Regions from separate parts of the Neobacillus sp. S1115 genome, predicted to be linked through region 1. Evidence: riboswitches for the same ligand, from Rfam matches in the RefSeq annotation. Region 1 holds a riboswitch; each other region holds the start of a gene.
What was found. Region 1 has a riboswitch for glycine ahead of ACZ5B7_RS15640 (amino acid permease). Riboswitches for the same ligand answer to the same signal wherever they lie in the genome.

Region 2: another riboswitch for glycine. It lies ahead of glyA (serine hydroxymethyltransferase); the one in region 1 lies ahead of ACZ5B7_RS15640 (amino acid permease).
Region 3: another riboswitch for glycine. It lies ahead of ACZ5B7_RS30075 (amino acid permease); the one in region 1 lies ahead of ACZ5B7_RS15640 (amino acid permease).
Region 4: another riboswitch for glycine. It lies ahead of gcvT (glycine cleavage system aminomethyltransferase GcvT); the one in region 1 lies ahead of ACZ5B7_RS15640 (amino acid permease).

The regions. Positions count from the first base shown of each region.
Region 1 covers NZ_AP038275.1:3,216,060-3,221,840, forward strand. The annotation lists rRNA gene ACZ5B7_RS15635 (16S ribosomal RNA) at 1-853, opposite strand, end outside; gene ACZ5B7_RS15640 (amino acid permease) at 1,350-2,738, opposite strand; glycine riboswitch at 2,908-2,968, opposite strand; glycine riboswitch at 2,971-3,071, opposite strand; gene ACZ5B7_RS15645 (hypothetical protein) at 3,246-4,025, opposite strand; gene ACZ5B7_RS15650 (methyltransferase domain-containing protein) at 4,058-5,239, opposite strand; gene ACZ5B7_RS15655 (permease) at 5,443-5,781, shown strand, end outside.
Region 2 covers NZ_AP038275.1:537,151-542,931, reverse strand. The annotation lists gene sdaAA (L-serine ammonia-lyase, iron-sulfur-dependent, subunit alpha) at 1-439, opposite strand, end outside; gene ACZ5B7_RS02675 (serine dehydratase beta chain) at 439-957, opposite strand; gene glyA (serine hydroxymethyltransferase) at 973-2,223, opposite strand; glycine riboswitch at 2,302-2,384, opposite strand; glycine riboswitch at 2,388-2,492, opposite strand; gene ACZ5B7_RS02665 (hypothetical protein) at 2,572-2,985, opposite strand; gene solA (N-methyl-L-tryptophan oxidase) at 3,049-4,215, opposite strand; gene ACZ5B7_RS02655 (LysR family transcriptional regulator) at 4,391-5,266, shown strand; gene pfkA (6-phosphofructokinase) at 5,524-5,781, opposite strand, start outside.
Region 3 covers NZ_AP038275.1:6,200,171-6,205,951, forward strand. The annotation lists gene ACZ5B7_RS30070 (phosphoglycerate dehydrogenase) at 1-1,130, shown strand, start outside; gene ACZ5B7_RS30075 (amino acid permease) at 1,205-2,569, opposite strand; glycine riboswitch at 2,699-2,777, opposite strand; gene pruA (L-glutamate gamma-semialdehyde dehydrogenase) at 3,076-4,707, shown strand; gene ACZ5B7_RS30085 (SDR family NAD(P)-dependent oxidoreductase) at 4,982-5,781, shown strand, end outside.
Region 4 covers NZ_AP038275.1:4,611,927-4,617,707, forward strand. The annotation lists gene gcvPA (aminomethyl-transferring glycine dehydrogenase subunit GcvPA) at 1-1,055, opposite strand, end outside; gene gcvT (glycine cleavage system aminomethyltransferase GcvT) at 1,074-2,180, opposite strand; glycine riboswitch at 2,332-2,408, opposite strand; glycine riboswitch at 2,412-2,501, opposite strand; gene ACZ5B7_RS22535 (DEAD/DEAH box helicase) at 2,661-4,349, shown strand; gene ACZ5B7_RS22540 (YqhG family protein) at 4,327-5,118, shown strand; gene ACZ5B7_RS22545 (YqzE family protein) at 5,163-5,360, opposite strand; gene comGG (competence type IV pilus minor pilin ComGG) at 5,417-5,781, opposite strand, start outside.

The sequences.
Region 1 (5,781 bases):
GCGGAAACCCTCTAACACTTAGCACTCATCGTTTACGGCGTGGACTACCAGGGTATCTAATCCTGTTTGCTCCCCACGCTTTCGCGCCTCAGCGTCAGTTACAGACCAGAAAGCCGCCTTCGCCACTGGTGTTCCTCCACATCTCTACGCATTTCACCGCTACACGTGGAATTCCGCTTTCCTCTTCTGCACTCAAGTCCCCCAGTTTCCAATGACCCTCCACGGTTGAGCCGTGGGCTTTCACATCAGACTTAAAGGACCGCCTGCGCGCGCTTTACGCCCAATAATTCCGGACAACGCTTGCCACCTACGTATTACCGCGGCTGCTGGCACGTAGTTAGCCGTGGCTTTCTGGTCAGGTACCGTCAAGGTACCGGCAGTTACTCCGATACTTGTTCTTCCCTGACAACAGAGCTTTACGACCCGAAGGCCTTCATCGCTCACGCGGCGTTGCTCCATCAGACTTTCGTCCATTGTGGAAGATTCCCTACTGCTGCCTCCCGTAGGAGTCTGGGCCGTGTCTCAGTCCCAGTGTGGCCGATCACCCTCTCAGGTCGGCTACGCATCGTCGCCTTGGTGAGCCGTTACCTCACCAACTAGCTAATGCGCCGCGGGCCCATCTGTAAGTGTCAGCCGAAACCGACTTTCAACCTTCCCTCATGTGAGGGAAGAAATTATCCGGTATTAGCTCCGGTTTCCCGAAGTTATCCCAGTCTTACAGGCAGGTTGCCCACGTGTTACTCACCCGTCCGCCGCTAACCAGTGGGACTTGCGCCCCAGTGATTCGCTCGACTTGCATGTATTAGGCACGCCGCCAGCGTTCGTCCTGAGCCAGGATCAAACTCTCCAATAAAGTTGAGTTGATTAGCTCAAAAATGTTACGTTGGCTCATGTTTTCTATCTAATAGAAGAAACATGATAATTATTGTTTGTTGACGTTTTTGTTTGTTTAGTTTTCAAAGAACTATCAATGCTTTTGTCTTTCGCTTTTTCAGAAGCGACAATGACTATCATATCGCATTTCTAACAATCTATCAATCAGCAATTTTTTCCAATTGAGATTGACCAGAACACTCTGTTTAAGAGCAACTTTCACATCATAACATCATTGTTATTTTGATGCAACAGAAAGTTTTTTCCAATACATCATCATTTAAAAGCTTATCAACTGTATTTCAGTCACCTGATTGGCGACAGGAATTATAATATATCTCTTTTTCATATTGTTATCAACAAGTAATTATTTCCAGACAATAAATAAGCGTTAGGAAAAAAACACTAAACTCGAAAAAGAAAGAGTTTAGTGTTTTTTTTCCTATAAATAGTCCACACAATTTCAATAGTACAGATTAATTTCCTACTACCGGCCCACGATTCACTTCATCCGCTTTATTTATTTTCGTTTTTTGCATTTTATAAATCACAATCAGCAAAATAAACCAAACTGGAGTGACAAATAAAGCAATACGGGTATCTTCTGCAAGTGCAAGTACGATAAGTACGAACGTAAGGAAAGCAAGGATTAAATAGTTGGCAATTGGGAAAAACGGCATTTTAAACTTGTTTGCTTTCGCTAAATCCGGTCTTGTTTTACGATATTTTAAATGGGTAATAACAGTAATTCCCCATATAAAGATAAAACATACAGTAGAAACACTAGTGATCAGTGTAAATACTCCTTCAGGCATTATATAGTTTAAAGCAACGCCAATTAAAATAACAACAGTTGAGAAGAACAATGCATTGGAGGGTACTTTACGTACAGTAAGATTAGAAAGTGATTTTGGTGCATTATTATTTTTTGCAAGTGAGTATACCATACGGCTTGTACTAAAGATGGCACTATTACATGCCGAAGCTGCAGATGTGAGAACAACAAAATTGACAATACCTGCTGCTGCTGCGATACCAACTGCCACGAATACTTGGACAAATGGACTTTCGGCTGGTTTGATTGCGTTCCATGGATAGATGCTCATAATGACTAAAAGGGCACCAATGTAGAAAATGATAACACGAATAGGGATATTATTGATTGCTTTTGGAATCACTCTTTCCGGGTCTTCTGTTTCCCCAGCTGTAAGTCCTACAAGTTCAATGCCTACGAACGCAAAGACGACCATTTGGAATGAGAGGATAAAACCATTTATGCCATTCGGGAACATCCCATCATGGCTCCATAGATTCGTAAAACTCGATGGTCCTGAATCTGTAGAAAAGCCCTTAAAAATCATAAAAATACCAATTACAATGAGTGCTAGGATGGCGATGACTTTAATTAATGCAAACCAGAATTCCATTTCACCAAATAGTTTTACGGTTGCAAGATTCATCATGAGTAAAAAAACGAGGGCAATTAATCCTGGCATCCACTGTGGCACATGGGGAAACCAATATTGAGTATAAATTCCAACTGCTGTCAAATCCGCCATTGCAATCGTAATCCAGCAAAACCAGTAGGTCCATCCGGTGATAAAGGCAGCCATATTACCAAAATAATCTTGAACAAAATCAACGAAAGAATGATAGTTCAAGTTGCTTAAAAGCAGTTCTCCTAATGAACGCATGATTAAAAAGCAAATGACGCCTGTAATCAGATAAGCGAATAAAATCGATGGTCCAGCTAAGTGGATCGACTTTCCCGCCCCGAGAAATAAACCTGTACCGATAGCCCCGCCAATAGCGATTAGCTGTACGTGCCTGTTTTTTAATCCTCTAGCCAATTTTTGTTCCTGCATATCATTTTCCCCTCCTGATGCTTGCAATTTTAATATCCAAAATAGGTTTCATAAATCGGCATAAAAAAGCGCTTTCATTTTTTCTTTTAAATATCCAGCCCCTTTATTTACTTATTCCCATCTCTCTCAACCAAAAAAGGACAGAGAAAAATAGGGGTTCTCCTACTTTTCTCTGTCCTTTTACCTGAGAGTTTGACTCCTTTGGCGGCCCCATGGGCTCTCTCCAGAGATGCGTCCTATTATGGTCCTTTTACCTGAGAGATTGATACCTGATTTTTGGAATTTGCTCCTTCGGTGCTAAACGATGCGTTTAGTCTCTCCCATAATATTCATCCGCTAATATGAATTTAATTTCATATTAGTTTATCAAATAAACAATGTCAATCGAATATTCAGAATATATATAATTCAGGAAAAATTCCTTATTATAAAAATAAGATTGATTGCCCAAATATAAGGAGTTTTTTTCCATTGAACACTTCTGCTCTGGCTTATAGTTCAACCCAATCAATCTACGTTTAGTATCTTTTGTAATTGTAGAAGTATAGTGATAAATTCCTTTGAGTCATGGTAAATTTTTTCTTGGGAATGGGCTGTATTGTTTCGTAATTCCTCAATTTTTCTGAAAAATTCCTTGCATTGACTATTTGATTCAAAGCCTAGCAGCTCGACTAATTTTGGCGTTTTCCGAATGATCGTGCCTTTATCGGATAACTGTAAATTGTCCACCAAAGTCAGGGCTTCATTTTTTGCTAACCGCTCTTCCAAAAGCTCTTTTGCTTTGGTTAATCTTGATTCTGTTAACTTATCAGCCCAGCTGCCATCCGGATAAAATTCTTTAATCACTGAAATGATATACATTTCCAGAAGTGAAACGAAACTAAAAGCCAACATCCTTATTGGCTGCTTTTGCAAATCGGCCACCGTGACGATCCTGGTAACTTTGTTCTTTTCAAGGATAAAGGTGAATTCTCTCTCCTGAAAAATATCCAGCAAATCAATCAAAGAAGTGGAATCTGAAATAAGGTTATCGGCATGAAAATCCTCAACAAACTCACTTATTTTTCCTTCTTTTTTTATATCTTCTCTTTTTACGTATCCAATAAGTTTTCCGCCCTGTTTAACCCCATAAATATCAAAATCGCAATCAAACATTTCCTTTTTAACAGCGACTGCATCATCATCCGCCACACATGTCTTGATCTCTTCTGAAAGCAATTCCACTGTCAGATTATTTTCATAGATATCTCTTAATTTCCGATAACCTTTTAGGGCATTGGATTTCAACCATGACTCCCCCTTCCTTATAAATGAAGCTTTTATTCTGGACGGTCTTTCAGGCTGTTGTACTTTACAATCGGTCCGAGGTGACAGAACTGGCCGGCTGCCTGCTCGATTAGCAGCTCTGCCTCTCCGTATGTCCCGGCAGGAAGAATGTCCAACTGACGATACCCCATATTACCATAGCAATAGACGAGCAGAAAATCATTCGTTTCCCAAACTTCAAATCGATACATAAACCAGTGGTTGGGTACAGCCAAATACTGTCCAGATTGAAATGTTTTCTCTCCTAGTCGGTGGAAGGCAAACTCTGCATTCACCGTGGTATAGGATTGGCCAGCCTCTAATATAAGCGGCTGATTTTTCGAATATAGGTGTTCCATCCCTTCCAAAGTGGAAAGTCTTGTTTCTTTTTTTGTCGCTACGATGACAGGAGATTGCTTTTTTGTTCTAAAATCATAATAGTCGATGATTTCACTGTCACTCCATTGTACATGGAGATTGGCTTCTTTCAGTAAATTTGCCCACTTTCCGACATCTGCCGGGCTCTCCAATCGCTCACAAGAGAGATAAGTTCCGTTCGGGGTTAAAAAGAAGTCAACTATTTGTAAATACCAGCTGTCACCAAACGTTGGTTTTTCCTTCAGGTGATCAGGCAGTGACCAATATTTTTGAATGAAAATGGGTCCCATAATCTCATGAAAACTGCGTACCGAAATAATCATATCAAAAGAATGCTTAGAAAAATGGTCGAGGAGCTCCATAAAGCCGATTTGATAAAAACTCACGTTTGAGAGCCCTAATTGCTTGGCCAACTGCCGGGCACACTGGATTCCGTTTTCCGACTGGTCGACTCCGACGATTTCCGCATCAGGAAAAAGCTGTGCATACCAGCATGCCGACAATCCATTATCACACCCGATTTCCAAAATTCTCTTTGGCTTTAATTGCTTTTGCTGGCTTACCCAGGTGAGCAATGATTTGTGAAAGGACATCGTCCACGATTCTGCCGCTAAACTAAATGGCAGGGTTTGATTCTTCACATCATATATGTTCCCTTTCCTTTTGCGGGAAATAAGCGGTTCCAGTTCCTCCGCCAAGACGGAATCTACAGCAGTGACGTGCTTCCAAAAGGCGAGCTTGCTTTTGCATTCTTTGATTCCGAGTGAATTAAAATAGTCGTCAATATTAGGTTTCTTTTGTTTCGTCTCAATTGACATACAATAATCTCCAGTTTACCTAAATTATTACTTAATATTAAGACCAGGTTATAATAACATTTAGTTTTATGATAATAGGTTTTTGTGATTTTTTCAAAAGATTTATTAATTCGGTTAAGAAATTTCCCACTTCTGGAAACGAAAAACATTATCATTTGCCATTATTTCTGTTATAATTTTGTATGTTTTTTAACTGAGGCTTCATTACAGGAGGATCTCCTATGAATCAATTGTTACAATTAAACACGATATTTATTAGTATAATAATAGAAGCAATTCCTTTTATTGTGATCGGCGCGTTTGTTGCGGCACTGATCGAAGTGTTTGTTTCGGAGAATATGATTGTCCGCATCATGCCGAAAAATAAGATTCTTTCGGTGATAACTGCTAGTTTCGTAGGCGCAATTTTTCCAGGCTGTGAATGCGGAATTGTTCCCATTACGAAAAGATTAGTCGAAAAAGGTGTGGCCCTTCCCGCCGCGATTTCGTTTATGCTCACCGGACCAATTATCAATCCGATCGTTCTTTTTTCAACGTACATC
Region 2 (5,781 bases), 2.7 Mb from region 1:
TAAACAAACCCATGACTAAATCTCGATAGGAGGTGTCGTCATTCTTTCGCAGTGAAAATAAAACCCCCGGTAAAATACCGGCTGCCCCGGCCGTTGGCGTCGCCACAATCACGCCCATCCGTGCATTGCTTTCAGATGTTGCCATCGAGAACGTCATTGCATCGTTAATATATGGACCTGACAAGCCCTTCCCGTTATTTACATATTCGCTCATCTTGACGGCATCACCGCCGGAAATACCGCTTGGTGCCGGGGAAGCATCTTCTACACCGGTCTCCACTGCTTGCTTCATTTTAATTAACCGCTCTGCCATCATATCGATGATCGTCTCTTTGTCACGGCCGGACTTTTCCATTTCCACCATCAGCATCATTTCGCCAACTGTTTTCCGTTCGCGGTTACAAAGTTCAATAAGCTCGTTCATTGACCGAAAATCCATCATACACCCTCCAAGATCGCTTCATGAAAAGGATTGGAACGAAATTTTGCTGCAATTTCTGAAAAATCATCACTTGTGCTTAATCGAATATCAACTATTTCATCATCAATCATAAAGATTTTTGATAAACCGCCGCCTAATGATACACCGCCTACTTTAACAAACTGGCCCGCACGTCTTGCCCTAATAACAGTTGTATTGGGATGATCGTAATAAGGACAGCGATCTTCAAATTTAAATTCATAGTGAAGCCCGTATCGTTTGGTTAATTCAACCGCATATCTAATTCTGGTATCATCTGTATTCATCCCAAGCAGGCCGCCAAGAAGCGCTTTATCTGTTCCGTGTCCCTGGTATGTTTCGGAGAACGAATCATAGAAAGTAATATCCGCCCTTTGCGGGGATCCTCCAAGCAGCTCATAAACAAATTTCCCAATTGATACAACACCGGCGGTATGAGAACTCGATGGCCCAACCATAATCGGGCCGATGATGTCAAAACAGCTTTGATACTCCATTAAGTTACCCCTTTCTTACACAGTGATTGGCTGTTGAAATAATGGAAATCTCCCGCAAATTGCTTTTGTCGTCTTTCTTCCCTGCTCGATCACGGTTAAATCCCCTTTGCTCTTAAGAACGGCTGCGATCACTTTTGCGATTTGCACCATTTCCTCTTGTTTCATTCCACGTGTGGTTAACGCGGCTGTTCCCATGCGGATTCCGCTTGTCACAAACGGGCTTTGCGGGTCGTATGGAATGGTGTTTTTGTTAACTGTAATCCCGACTTCTTCAAGCAATTTCTCTGCTTCTTTTCCTGTTAAATCCCATGGACGCACATCGAGGAGCACAATATGATTATCAGTCCCGCCGGATACAAGCGCTGCCCCTTCCTGCTTTAATGCCTCTCCCAGTGCAGCTGAATTTTCAATAATTTGTTTGGCATATTCCTTAAAGCTTGGCTGCAATGCTTCATTGAAAGCAACTGCCTTAGCGGCAATGATATGCATGAGCGGCCCGCCCTGAATTCCTGGAAAAACAGCTTTATTTATTTGTTTGATTATTTCTTCATCGTTTGTTAAAATCACTCCGCCTCGTGGGCCGCGCAATGTTTTATGAGTGGTGCTGGTCACAACATCCGCATATGGAACCGGAGAAGGATGGAGACCTGCAGCCACAAGTCCAGCAATATGTGCCATATCAACCATCAGTTTTGCGCCAACCTGATCGGCGATTTCTCTAAATCTCGCAAAATCAATAACTCTCGGATAGGCGCTTGTACCGGCGATAATTAATTTTGGTTGATCTCTTTTCGCAACTTCTTCCAGCTCATCGTAATCAATCAGGTGATTGTCTTCTCTTACCCCATAAGAAACGACATCGAACCATTTTCCTGACATTGCTACCGGGCTGCCGTGAGTTAAATGGCCGCCATGCGATAAATTCATCCCCATAATCTTATCGCCTGGTTGAAGCAGGGCGAAAAATACAGCAGTATTGGCCTGTGCACCGGAGTGAGGCTGGACATTGGCAAATTTGGCGCCGAATAATTTGGTCAGCCGTTCAATCGCTGCCTGTTCTGCGACATCCACAAATTCACAGCCGCCATAATAGCGCTTACCGGGATAACCCTCGGCATACTTATTCGTCATCACGCTTCCCATTGCTTCCAAAACATCCGGGCTGACAAAGTTTTCTGATGCTATTAATTCCAACGTATGAAGCTGGCGGTTTTTCTCACTTTCAATCGCCTCAAAAATTGTTGAATCGTTTTGTTGTAAACTCATTGATTATTCCTCCAATTTCTCCATATTGCTTTTAAAAAAAACAAAAAAGGACAGAAAAGGGGTGTAGAATCATCCCTTCTCTGTCCTTTTACCTGAGAGTTAAACTCCAATCTTTATGGAGCATTCTCCTTTGGTGGCATTTTCAAATACGCTCTCCAGAGGTGCGTCCTGTTATGGTTCTTTTACCTGAGAGATTGGTTCCAAGGGTTTTTTTGGAACTTGCTCCTTCGGTGGTAGATGTAGATAATACACTCTCCCACAACAATCATCCGCTCTATTCAATTTTATTATTTTCAGAATAATCATTCTGTTTGTAATTGTCAATGCCTTTTTTGATAAGGTTGGTTATCACAAATAAGAAGGATTTGCTTCTACATTTTTGAAGTAAACCACTTCGCCATCACTTTCACCATCGAAAATAACCGTTGTATTAGGGGAGAAGACTAATACGTCCCCTACTTCTGCCACATATTTATTTCCTTCTACATCGCGGACAACCATTTTACCTTTGGTCACAACTTTAATTTCGATAAACGTAAATTCTGCAGAATAATCAACCGAAGGCTGGAGTGCATAGTAACCCATTGTTAATACTTGTTTTTTATCTGTAATCGGCACATCAAGGATTTGCCCCTTTAACTCAGGTGTTCCCCGCAATACGCTTAATTCATTTAATTTATAGGTTCCTGCTTTAATTAATTGAATGCCCGGTTTTGCATCTAAATAAGTTAATTGGCTTTGGGTTAATGTTTTTTCGCTCATTTTTGCACCTCTAAATTTATTATTTTTTTAATCGTTCTAGGATAATGGCAATTTAATAATCTATTAGATCTTTGCTTTCTGTTTTAAAGCAGGGCGATTGATAGAGAAAAGAGAAATATCATGTTCGGTTTTGCCAGTTGTCACTAGTTGGCTTAGCGTTTCACCAACAACACTTGAGAATTTAAATCCATGGCCGGAGAAGCCTGCTGCGATTGCCACATTGGAGTACTGCGGATGCAAATCAATCACAAAATGCTCATCAGGTGTTTTTGTGTACATGCAAACTGCCCCTCTTTTAAGCGTTCCAGTAGCACCCGGCATGTATTCTTCTAGGAATCTGCGAATATTTCCTTCATCCTCCGTATAGATACCAAATTCACGATTAATTGTATCCGGGTCGATTTTTTGACCGAATGTATGGTATCCTATTTTCAAACCGCAGCCGCTGAAGCTTGGGAACCCGTAATAGATGCCTGTCGGTACTTCAACCATGAAGGCCGGGAAACCATGTGTATTGCTATACTGTGATTCTTCGCATTCGAAGAACCCAACAACTTGGCGGTAAGGCTGTAACGGAATATCAATATTTAATTTTGATAGAAGTTTGCTGTTCCAAGCCCCCATGCTCAAAATCAACTTACTGCCGGTAAAGGAACCAAATTCAGTTTGGATTTTGACAGAGTCCTCGGAAATCTCAAAATCCTCAACCCTTGTATGTGTTAACACTTTTGCACCATTTGCTTCTGCTAGCTCGCGATAGGCGCGAATGCAATTTTCACTGAATAAGACGCCAGAGTTTTTTTCATAGATTGCGTTAAAGTTTTCAGGGACGGTTACACCCGGCCAGCGCTGATGAATTTCTTCGCCTTCTAGTAAATCAACATCCAACCCATGAATGCTAGCAGCTTCTATCGTTTCAGCAACGAAGTCAGATTCACCTTTAGGTCCAAATACTAAAACACCGGTTTTTGTAAAAATCTTATGATGTGTTTCTCTCTCAAGTTCATACCATAACTCTTGGGCTCTTAAGGCAAACGGTACATACTCCCGTCCTTCACCATAGGCATGGCGGATAATCCGTGTGTCACCGTGATGGCTGCCATTCGTATGAGGCGGATCAAATGCATCTACCAATAATGTTTTCACACCTTGTTTGGCCAGGTAATAACCTGCTGCCATTCCCATCGATCCTGCGCCAACTACAATTACATCAAAATCTTTTTTGCTCATCGTTTCTGCTCTCCTTTTGCAATAATTTAAATTTTCTTAATTCTTTAATAACATCTTACGACCTTTCTGCCATCATGTAAAATGATTAAAAGAGATACTATCTATCTCTATTAGAAATACTTTCTCTATTAGCAATGTGGTAATAGGAACAACAGATTGATACGGGGGAATAGCCATGGAAATTAAGGATTTGCGGATTTTTCAAAAGGTAGCTGAATTCGGAAGCATTTCAAAGGCCGCCAAAAGCTTAAATTATGTTCAATCCTATGTAACCGTAAGGATCAGGCAGTTGGAGGAAGAACTTCAAACCGAGTTATTTCACCGCTCAAGCCGCGGCATGGTTATCAATTCGGAAGGGAAAAAACTATTGTTTTATGCTCAAAAAATTATTTCCATGGTCGATGAGATGTTAAAAGTGGTTCAAGACTCGGATAACCCGGTTGGCACCCTTGAAATAGGCACTGTTGAGACATTATACAAACTTCCACTGATTCTATCCGCCTATCACAAGAAATATCCCAACATTGACTTATCTCTTGTAAGTGGTGTAACAGAGGATCTAGTCGAGGCTATTCTCAGCTATAAACTGGACGGAGCATTTGTGACAGGAAATTTTAATCATTCACAAATTGCTCAATATGAAGTCTTTGAAGAGGAGTTGGTTTTAATCTCCAACCAGGAAGAGGTTCCTTTTGAGGAATTAAAAAACAAGCCGCTCCTTGTTTTTAAACAAGGGTGCAGCTACCGTTCAAAATTGGAGGGCTGGGTCCGCGATGAGGGAAGAATCAATGCGAAAATCATGGAATTTGGCACATGGGAGACGATTTTGGGCAGTGTAATAGCCGGTTTGGGGATTACGATTATCCCAAAATCTACGGTTAGTCTCTTGGAGGCAGATGGGGTTGTTCGAATCTATCATATTCCCGAAAAATACTCCAAAATCACAACGGTTTTTATTCGCCGGGCAGATTCATTCCTGACAAATACAATGCAGAAATTTATCGAAACAATCCAAAATGTTAGTGATCAAGAAAAAAAGGTAGAAGTATAAATATAGTCGTGAGCGTAATCCCCCTGCATAACGGAAGAGGGATTACGCTAGTTTACAAGATATAGAGTGTTCCGCTAAAATTTTTTTCCGTTTCGATTGTTCTTGATGATGAATCATAATTTTTATATCCTGGAATTCACTTTTTCCACATATACCGCAAATCGATTCTTTTGAATAGAGCGTTCTGCAATGAATGCAATATTTTTTTTCCAATATGGCCACTCTCCTATTCTGAATTTTGAAGATGGATATTTTCCTTAAATAGATAGGCTTCTGGCTAATTCGTAAATGGAAAGATCGATCTTGTGTCGGTCTTTTTCTATTTCCGTAAAGGTTGTATGGGTTAGTTGGCCATTTTTCACCCCTACCATTACACCTTTTTTCCCCTCTATGATTAAATCAACGGCTAGTGCCCCCATTTGGCTGCTCATCATTCGATCGTAGGCGCTTGGAGAACCCCCTCGTTGAATATGCCCTAGTATGGTAACCTTTGTTTCAAATCCGGTTTTTTCTTG
Region 3 (5,781 bases), 3.0 Mb from region 1:
ACGTATTCAATAAGAACGGCTTTCTGGTTGACAACGGCAGTGAAAATCCTGATGCCATCCTTGTTCGCAGCTTTAATATGCACTCGTTAGAATTCGGTGAAAATTTAAAGGCAATCGCAAGAGCAGGAGCAGGTGTCAATAATATTCCGGTCGATAGATGTACAGAGCAAGGTATTGTTGTGTTCAATACCCCTGGGGCAAATGCCAACGCTGTAAAAGAAATGGTCCTTACCTCATTAATAGCTTCTTCCCGTAACCTTTTTGCCGGTGTAGCTTGGACTAAGTCGTTAGATGGTGAAGGCGAACAAATTCCAAAGCTTGTCGAAGCAGGCAAAAAGCAATTTGTCGGAAAAGAAATTAAAGGGAAAACGTTGGGTGTTATTGGATTAGGAGCGATAGGTGCACTTGTGGCCAATGATGCGCTGGATTTAGATATGGATGTTATCGGATTTGATCCATTTATCTCTGTTGATACCGCTTGGAATTTGTCCCGCAATGTGCAGCGGGCCATGACGATTGAACAGTTATTTGCAGAATCAGACTATATCACTGTTCACGTACCGCTAACCGATGACACAAGAGGAATGTTTAACCAAGCAACCTTCAGCATCATGAAGGCTGGTGTTCATATTTTAAACTTCTCCCGTGGTGAACTTGTCAATGAAACAGACATGGCTGCCGCTCTCGAAAGCGGAAAAGTTGGAAAGTATATTACCGATTTTCCGAATGAAAATGTGATCAAAATGAAAAATACAGTTCCGATTCCACACTTAGGCGCCTCTACAATAGAATCAGAGGAAAATTGTGCGATCATGGCAGCTCGTCAGGTGAAGGAATTTTTAGAAACAGGCAATATCAAAAACTCAGTGAATTTCCCAAATACCAGCCTGCCTTATACTGGTAAGCGGCGCGTAGCAGCATTCCATCAGAATGTTCCAAATATGGTTGGACAGATTACATCTGCAGTATCCAGCTATCATTTAAACATTGCTGATATGGTCAACAGAAGCCGCGGGGGTTATGCCTATACAATTATTGACATTGATAATAAAGTAAACGGTGAAGTTATTCCAGGATTAGAGGAAAAAGTAAAACAAATTCCTGGAATGGTGACAGTTCGGATCATTTAATTAGGAAAAATTAAGTTACATCAAAATGGAGCCTGGTTTCAATACCGGCTCCATTTCTTTTACCCAATTTGATTCTATGCTGATAATTTTAATTTTTTCTCTTTTTTCCTTCTATAGGAATACAAAGCAAATAATAGAATAAACCATAGTGGTGTCAACAATAGGGCCGGACGGGTAGCGTCGGCGAACAGCATGATGATGAGAATCGCCGCAAACAAGGTCAGGACCGCATAATTAACAAATGGTGTAAATGGTGCTTTAAATTTTGACTTTGCCTGTAAGTCCGGACGAGTTTTCTTATACCTTACATGACAAATCAGAATGACGCCCCAAACCCAAATAAAACAAATGGCACTAATGGTTGTCACAATTCCAAAAGCCTGCTCCGGAATAAGCTTGCTAAGGAGCGCTCCCCCTGTCAGGACAAGAGTCGAAATCAACAACGCGTTACTTGGCACATGATTTTTATTCAGTCTAGCAAAATTGGCTGGTCCCTGGCTATTGTTGCTTAAATTATATAAAATCCGGCTTGTTGAAAACATCCCACTGTTACAAGCAGAAGCGGCAGAAGTTAAAACGACAAAATTAATAATTCCTGCGGCAATCGGTATCCCGACTAAACTAAACGTTTTGACAAACGGACTTTCAGCGGCATTCAGTTCTGTCCATGGATTAATACATAGAAGAACAATCAATGCGCCAACGTAGAAAAATAAAATCCGCAAAGGAATTTTATTAATGGCCGATGGGATATTTTTTTCCGGATTGGCTGTTTCCGCTGCCGATACACCCACTAATTCCACACCAACGAATGCGAAAACGACCATTTGGAATGAAAGCAAGAAGCCTGTCATTCCATTTGGAAAAAGGCCGCCATGTTCCCAAAGATTTTTAATAGAAACCGCCCCTGCATCTGTCTTGAATCCCATCACTAGCAAAATGATCCCAATTCCGATTAAGGCAAGAATGGTAATGACCTTTATTAAGGCAAACCAGAACTCCAATTCTCCAAAAAGCTTTACCGTTAATAGATTGAGGCCCAATAAGACGACCAAACAGACAATTGCAGGTATCCACTGTGGGATATCAAACCAATATCGTACATATACACCAACAGCAATCACATCAGCCATAGCGGTCATAATCCAGCAAAACCAATAGGTCCATCCCGTTACAAACGCAACTCGCGGTCCAAGGTAATCTTCGGCAATGTCAGTAAAAGACTGATAGCCCGCCTTAGACAGCAGGAGTTCCCCCAGCGCCCTCATCACAAAGAAACAGGCAATACCTACGATTAAATAAGCAAAGATAATGGATGGGCCAGCCAGTTGGATGGCTTTACCCGACCCCAGGAATAATCCGGTACCAATGGTGCCGCCAATTGCGATAAGTTGAACGTGCCGATTTGCTAAATTCCTCTTTAATTCTTGCTGTGCCAACCTTGACTCCCCCTTAAAATTTAAAAAACCCAATAAAAAAAGAGATTGGATGTCCTCCAATCTCTTAGGTCTAAGAATAACAAATAATACTTATTAAGCTGACAATTGTCAGCATGACAAATATATATTCAGTACTCTTCTGTCCTTTTGCCTGAGATTGTGAACCCTTCGGCGCCGCGGAATCCGCGGTCTCTCCAGAAGCTGCTCCTGCTATAGTGTGATCCATAGCAATCATAGCTTGCTAATTATTAAGTTTTTTAGATAATATTGTTGAATAATTTTTAATTTTAGTAGTATTAAATTATTTTGTCAACAACAAATGACTCTTAAATATTTTAATGACTCTCTGGAATTAATTTAAATCCCAGAGATAAGAATTTGAATTCGCTTTCATTAAGTTGTAATAGAAAGCCAAAGAACAGAAAAAGTATGTTATAATAATTGTCGAAATAAGTAGCTTTGTCTATAAAGGAACAGAATATATAAACGGGAAGGAACGTGAAAGAATGAGTAACGGAATTTTCAAAATCCCAACACCTACAAACGAGCCGGGCAATTCATATGCGCCAGGTACAAAAGAACGGGAAACATTAAAAGCAGAATTAAAACGCCAATCTGAAATGGTGATCGATATCCCTGTCATTATTAATGGCGAAAATATAAAGACGGATACAGTGAAGCAAGTGGTTATGCCACATAATCATCAACATGTTTTAGCAAACTATTCTCAAGCTGGAGAAAGAGAACTGCGTGATGCTGTTGAAGCGGCGATGGCTGCTAAAGAAGCATGGGCTAATATGGCTTGGGAACACCGTGCAGCTATTTTCTTAAAAGCTGCTGATTTAATCTCTGGACCATACCGTGATGTCATGAATGCTGCGACAATGTTAGGACAATCCAAAACAGCTGTTCAAGCTGAAATTGATTCTGCACAAGAATTAATAGACTTCTTACGCTTTGGCGTTGATTATGCAAATCAGGTTTATCAAATTCAGCCAAGCAGCATGAAGAATGTATGGAATCGTACCGATTACCGTCCATTAGATGGATTTGTTTTGGCGATTTCTCCATTTAACTTCACAGCCATTGGCGGAAACCTTCCAGCAGCGCCTGCCATGATGGGGAACGTAGTCGTGTGGAAACCTGCAACAACTTCAATTCTAGCAAACTACTACTTTATGCGTATTTTAGAAGAAGCAGGATTACCAAAAGGTGTCATCAACTTCGTGCCTTCTCGTGGTTCACAAGTATCAGAAGTGGTATTAACAGACCCTCGTATGTCTGGATTCCATTTTACTGGGTCTACAAGTACGTTCCAAACGATTTGGAAAACAGTAGGGGAAAACATTGCAAGCTATAAATCTTATCCTCGTTTAATTGGGGAAACAGGCGGTAAGGACTTCGTATTTGCTCACGAAACAGCACAAGCAGACAAAGTTGTAGCTAACCTTGTTCGTGGTGCGTTTGAATACCAAGGTCAAAAATGTTCAGCCGCTTCTCGCGCCTACATTCCAGCAAGCTTATGGGAAGAGGTAAAAGCTGGTTTAGTGGAACAAACTGCAAAGCTTAAAGTGGGAGATGTCCGCGACTTCAGAAACTTCATGGGTGCAGTTATTGATAAAGCGGCTTTTGATTCCATTACAAGCTACATCGACTATGCAGCAGCTTCTGAAGAAGCAGAGATTATTGCTGGCGGTACTTATGATGATTCTGTTGGATATTTCGTTCAACCGACCATCATTGTGACTACAAATCCAAACTTCAAAACAATGGTGGAAGAAATCTTTGGACCAGTCTTAACCATCTATGTATATGAAAATGATCAATTAGAAGAAACATTGCATGCAGTAGATACTGCTTCTATGTATGCCTTAACAGGTTCGATCTTTGCCCAAGATCGCGGGGCCATTGTTCACTTAGAAAACCGCTTATCCGGCGCAGCTGGAAACTTCTATATCAATGATAAACCAACTGGTGCGATGATTAATCAACAGCCATTTGGCGGTTCTCGTGGATCTGGTACAAACGATAAAGCAGGTTCTGTATTCAACATGATCCGCTGGACAAGTCCTCGTGTCATCAAAGAAAACTTTGCACCAACTGCAGAAGTTGCTTATCCATTTATGGATGCAGAATAATAAATAATGTAAAAAAGAGGTTGAAACCAAACGTTTCAACCTCTTTTTTTATTTTTCTAGCCGGCACCAATGCCTTTATACTCCCCATTATTAACCATTTAAAATAAAATACTTTTCTCACCGAATAAACAATTGTTTTCAATCTAGGATTCGACACCTTTTACTATTACCATATGGTAATATTTTCATATTGCTTATTACTTATATAAGCTCTTTTTTTTGTGAATCTAGAACATGGATGGACCAAATTTGAGTGAAAAGAAGGAGGCCCGTTATGAAAGACAAAATTGTAATTATTACAGGTGCAAATTCCGGGATTGGAAAAGCAGCTGCCTATAAATTTGCATCAGAAGGCTATCATGTAATTATGGCTTGCCGCAATATGGAGATTAGTACCGCCGAACAAAGAGACATAATTGAAGCCACCAAAAATACCGATGTAGATCTGATGGAACTGGATGTTTCTTCCTTTGATTCTATTCGTGCATTTTGCTCAGCTTTTAAATCCAAATACCCGCGGTTGGACATCCTCATCCACAACGCCGCCTACTTAAATCACGGTGTAAAAGAATATAAACTTAGTACCGACAATATCGAATTATCCTTCGCTACGAATACATTTGGTCCTTTTTTAATGACTCATTTATTGGCCGATCATCTTGAAAAATCACCAGACCCGAGAATACTCCATGCTTGTACGACAAACATCAAAAATTTCTTCGACCCGAAAAGGAAGATTGAATTTGACAATTTGCGTGGAGAACTGAAGGACACCCGGCCTTATAGCACTTATAAGATGTATGGTGATTCGAAAATGGCACTATTAATGCTGACCTTCAAAATGGCAGAAGAATTGAAAAACAGAGGGATTAAAGTTAATGCCCTGCAAATTAATCGTGTAAAACTTTCAAAAGAGACGATTGAAAAAATGAATTCTGTTTGGAAAGTATTTGCAAGGGTACAAAATCTTACGAATCCTCTACCATCAGGCATGGCCGATACCTATTTTCACATTTGCACATCAGATGAATTTAAGGATGTGACCGGGCAGCTTATCAACCATAAGAGAGAAAT
Region 4 (5,781 bases), 1.4 Mb from region 1:
CGGACACCTTTTTTTCCAAGGGCAGTCATCGCAACAGATGCAGCAAGGGCATTTAAGGCCTGGTTGGAGCAAATATTAGAAGTCGCCTTATCGCGGCGGATATGCTGCTCACGTGCCTGCAGTGTTAAAACAAAACCGCGGCGGCCTTGGTCATCTGTTGTCTGGCCGACAAGACGTCCGGGAACTTTACGCATTAGCTTTGTCGTAACCGCAAAATAGCCACAGTGCGGACCTCCAAAGGCAGTCGGGATTCCGAATGGCTGGGCATCGCCGACAACAATATCTGCACCAAATTTTCCTGGAGGTGTCAAAATTCCAAGTGATAATGGATTGCTGGAAACAACAAACATTGCTTTATTTTCGTGAATAATCTCTTCAAGCTCTTTTAATGGTTCAATTCGACCTAAAAAGTTTGGATATTGAACGACAACCGCGGCTACGTCAGCATTTAGCAATCCTTTTAGGGCGTCAACATCAGTAATGCCATCCTTCACAGGAACCTCAATCACATCAAGGTATTGACCCTTTGCGTAAGTTTCCAGAACCTCACGGGATTCAGGGTGAACAGCACCGGAAACCAGGATGGTTTTCCGTTTAGTGTGACCAGCACTTAGCATTGCTGCTTCAGCAAGTGCGGTACCGCCGTCATACATCGAGGAGTTAGCCACATCCATTCCTGTTAATTCACAAATCATTGTTTGGAATTCAAAAATCGCCTGCAGTTCCCCTTGGGAGATCTCCGGTTGGTAAGGTGTATAGGCTGTGTAGAACTCTGATCTTGAGATGACATGGTCAACGATAACCGGCATATAGTGGTCATAAACTCCGGCACCTAAGAAAGACACATTCGATTTTAAATCAGCATTCCGGCTTGCTAACTGAAAAAGTTCTTTCATCAAAGCTGTTTCTGATTTTGCCGGTTTAATATTGTATTCACCTTTAAATCGTACTTTTTCAGGAATATCACTGAATAGTTCATCGACAGTGGAAACGCCAATTGTCTCCAGCATTGCCTGCTTATCTTGTTCAGTCATGGGTAAATAGCGATGTTTCATAAACCTTGCTCCCTTCTGCTATTTCTTTTCTCTTTTATAAAAAGGTGTAGGAACCACTTTCGCTTTTAAACGTTTGCCGCGAATTTCAACTTCCACTTCGGTATCGAGTCCTGCATGTTCGGAAGAAATGAGGGCAAGACCGATGTTTTTCTTTAAGGTTGGGGACTGTGTACCGGTGGTAACTTCACCAATTAGCGCTTCCCCTTTGTAAACTGGATAGCCGTGTCGCGGAATTCCCCGGTCAACCATCTCAACCCCAACAAGCTTCCGGGACAAACCTGCTTCCTTTTGTTTCACGAGAGCTTCTTTTCCAATAAAATCAGCCTCTTTATTCAATTTCACTGCAAAGCCAATTCCTGCCTCAAGCGGGGAAATTTCCGGTGATAATTCCTGGCCGTAAAGCGCTAAGTTTGCTTCAAAACGAAGTGTGTCGCGTGCACCGAGGCCGCAAGGAATAACTCCCTCGTCTTTTCCGGCTTCCAGAATGGCAGTCCAGAGTTCGATAACATCACCGGCATCACAATATACTTCAAAGCCGTCTTCCCCTGTATAACCAGTTCTAGATACAAGTGCTTTTTTCCCATTTAAAACAACTTCCTGCTGGAATTTGAAAAAGCCGATTTGACTTAAATCCGTCTCTGAAGCAAGCTTCTGTAATACCTTTTCAGCAAGAGGGCCTTGAAGCGCAAGCTGTGCCATTGTTTCAGACAAATTTTCGATTGTTACATCGCCTTCAAGATGCTTCTCCAGCCAGTTGTAGTCCTTTTCAATATTCGATGCGTTGACAACAAGCAAATAATGATTGTCTTCAACCTTGTAAACAAGCAGGTCGTCAATAGTTCCGCCGTTTTCATAGCACATCGCAGTATATTGTGCCCCGCCGTCTTTCACTTTTGAGATGTCATTTGTCATCAATTTTTGTAAATAGTTAAGGCTGTCTGGGCCCTTTACCTCAACTTCGCCCATATGGGATACATCGAATAAACCGGCTTTCGTGCGGACAGCTTCATGCTCATCCTTGATGCTTGAAAACTGGACAGGCAACTCCCAGCCCCCAAAATCGATGGTTTTTCCGCCGTATTCCTTGTAAACTTCAAACAGCGGAGTGCGTTTTAATTCCGTCATCATAAATCCCCCTTCATTTACTACATGTTCATTATTTGTAAAAATGAATTATTGCCAATTAACAAAAATAGGAAAACTCCTTGCCGTTTTCCTAAAAACAACAAAAAGGTGCAAAAAAGGACAGAAACCTCCCTTTACCAATAAAGAAGGTCTCTGTCCTTGCACCTGAAAGTTTACCTAAATCGGCTGTCCCCTTTGGTGGCTGGAATCATCCAGCACTCTCCAGAGCTGCGTCCAACAAGAGTTCTTTTGCCTGAGAGATTCACATAAGCTGCTTGCTCCTTCGGCGCTACAAAAAGTAGTCTCTCCCCTTGTTTTCATTCGCACTTATAATATTTTTTTCCAATTTGGTCATACTAATTATACTTAAAAAATAGATTACCTTATTTAAATATTTGAAACTTTCAAAGCTATTATCATCCTACCATTAAAACAACATATCGGGCAATAACAATTTATCGGAAAAAGGAGCTGAAACGGATGAATGTCGAAATGGAATTTGATTCCTCCTGGCAGGATGATTTTTTACATAAAATTGATCATGATGGACCTTGGGGGAATTGGGAGCTTTTTAAATTGGCTATCGATATTGAAAAACACTTGGTGGTCCCGGAATTCGAAGGCCTGCAGGCCCCAAAGCATCTGCCAAATTTGACGCCTCTCCCTCATCAGCTTGAAACAGCCAAGCAGGTGGTTGAAAACATGAACGGAAAGGCCATCCTTGCGGATGAAGTGGGTCTCGGAAAGACTATCGAGGCGGGGTTAATTTTAAAAGAATACATGATTCGCGGATTAGTGAAAAAAGTGTTAATTCTTGTTCCCGCCTCCTTAGTCACCCAGTGGGCACAGGAATTAAATAGCAAATTTTATATACCGGCTGTCACTCAAAGAAAAAGTTATGTTTGGGAACAATGTGATGTCGTTGTTTCCTCCATCGATACGGCGAAACGAAATCCGCATCGGGAGATCATTTACAAGCAAGACTATGACCTCATCATTATCGATGAAGCCCATAAATTAAAAAATAATAAAACCAAAAACTACGAATTTGTTCAAAACTTAAAAAAGAAGTTTTGTTTATTGCTGACGGCAACACCTATTCAAAACAGGATTGAAGAGATTTTTAACCTCGTATCCCTATTAAAGCCTGGTCACTTAGGGAATGAAACTGTCTTTTACGAAAAATATAAACGTGATTCCCGTTCCTTAAATGATGACCAGCATCTAAAAGAGCTAGTCAATAAAGTCATGATCCGCAACCGCCGTGCCGATACAGGAATCGAATGGACGAAACGGCATGTGGAGACGATTCCGATTGAATTTACAAAATCGGAACGCGACCTGTATGACTCCATCTTAGAGCTTAAAAATGAGGGAGACTGGGTTCAAACGAGCAGTTTTTCTGTGATGACTTTGCAGCGTGAAGCATGCTCAAGCCGCGAGGCCGTTTTCTATACCTTAAAAAACATGCTTCTTAAAAAGGAAAACCCAACGCAGGCCTATCAAGAACAAATCAACTTTTTAATTAAAAAGGTAGAGACCGTTGAGCAAAATTCCAAGGCAGTAAAAGCCCTTGAATTAATTCAGAAAATAAATGATAAAGTGATTATTTTTACGGAATACCGGGCTACCCAATTATATTTACAGTGGTACTTAAAGCAGCACGGAATTTCCTCCGTTCCTTTCCGCGGCGGTTTCAAGCGCGGGAAAAAGGACTGGATGCGCGAGTTATTCCAAAAGCATGCCCAGGTGCTGATTGCCACTGAAGCGGGCGGGGAAGGGATTAACCTGCAATTTTGCAACCACATTATCAATTTTGATCTGCCGTGGAACCCGATGAGACTAGAGCAGCGCATAGGAAGGATTCACCGCCTCGGTCAGGAAAAAGATGTCATGATTTATAATTTTGCCATCAAAGATACGGTGGAAGAGCATATTTTAAAGCTTTTATACGAAAAGATTGATTTATTTGAAAGAGTCATCGGAGAACTTGATGATATTCTAACAAAACTAGAATTCGGAAATATTGAAGATCATATAATGGATATCTTTGGCGACTCCTGCTCAGAAGGGGAAATGCGGATTAAAATGGAGAATTTATCTTCAATGATTGAATTTGCACAAAATATGAAAAAAGGAGAATCACATGCAGCAGCAGGAAATTCATAAGTTTCTTTTAAATTATTTTATGGCAAATGAATGTCCCATTGTCACTAATCACCCTGGATACTTAGATGTCCAACTAACAATTGAAATGGATAAGGAACTAATGAATCGGCCCTTTTACTGGCATTATTTAGAGAAAACTGGCGGAATACCAAATCCAATGAGATTGACCCTTATCACCAACCAAAAAGCAGCACCTGAAAATCTCAAAGGGGAAACCATCCATTTTGGTTCGCCCCGCCTGCATCAAATTTTTGAGTCTACAAAAAATTTAGCAAGATATATAAGGCTTTATGAAAATCACGGCAACTCTGCCGTCCAGACTCCCTTGCTGCCATGGCTGTGCATGAATGTAAAAATCTCCTATCAATGTGACCGTAAACGCGATATCTTTAAATCAATCGGCCTTCAGCTTATTAACGGGAAAATGGTGGAGGATTTTCATAATTACCTGCTTAAAATTTCGTTAACGCCGAAAATCCCTGATTACTCGTTTACATTATCACCACTGGTTAAACCAAAAAGTGGAATGGTTCGAATTGAAAATTATTTAAAATCAGTAATTGAAAATGATGACCATACCTGGGCCGATGAAGCAAAGATACGCTGGGAGAAGGATTTAGAACTGCTGAATCATTTTTATGAGGACATTGAAGATGAAAACGAAAGCTATGAGACAGAAAAACAGGCTCTCAAGGATCAATATGAGCCGCGAATTCACATTTCCTTTATCAATGGCGGGCTGTTTTACTTAACAGAAAAAGCAATATAAAAAGAAACCCCCCAAGCCGTGAAATTATGCTTGGGGGTTACTTTTTAAAGTCCACTGTCTTTCATTTTCCGTCTCTTAACCTCTGAATACACAATATAGGGAAGGATGCCAAACCAGCGATACCAGAAGGATGCTTTGGTCTGTTTTCGCTCGAGGCGCTGACGTTTTCGTTCGTCTTTCGGCTGGTCCGCATATTTGACAATTGTTTGCGTCATATATTTTACATAATCATTCGTTTTCATGTACACACCTGCCTTTAACTTACATTACAAGTATGTCCAAGGTTTATCCTTTCAAATCAATAAGTAATCCATTTCATTAGCTTTTTTGACCTCGTGTCAAAATATCCTTTCCCGTTTACCAATTCTCCCGACTGAAGCCGGAGTGTAAAGGAAACTCTTTGGACATATCCTGACGGGGGATCGGCGAGAAAATCCATATTCCCCTTCTGAAACCCAAACGTTCCTTTAGACGGGATTGTTCCTGACACCTGAGCCTGAGTTTCAAATTTCTTTACCGATGACAAGAAATAATACTCTTCCTGCAAAATAACGGCTGATTCGTGCGCTAGCTTTCTCTCCGACAGAAGCTTCTCCACCTCCATTGAAAAAAACAGCAGAAAAATGATCAACAGACATAATGTAAGGGGATAAGTGAAGCCTT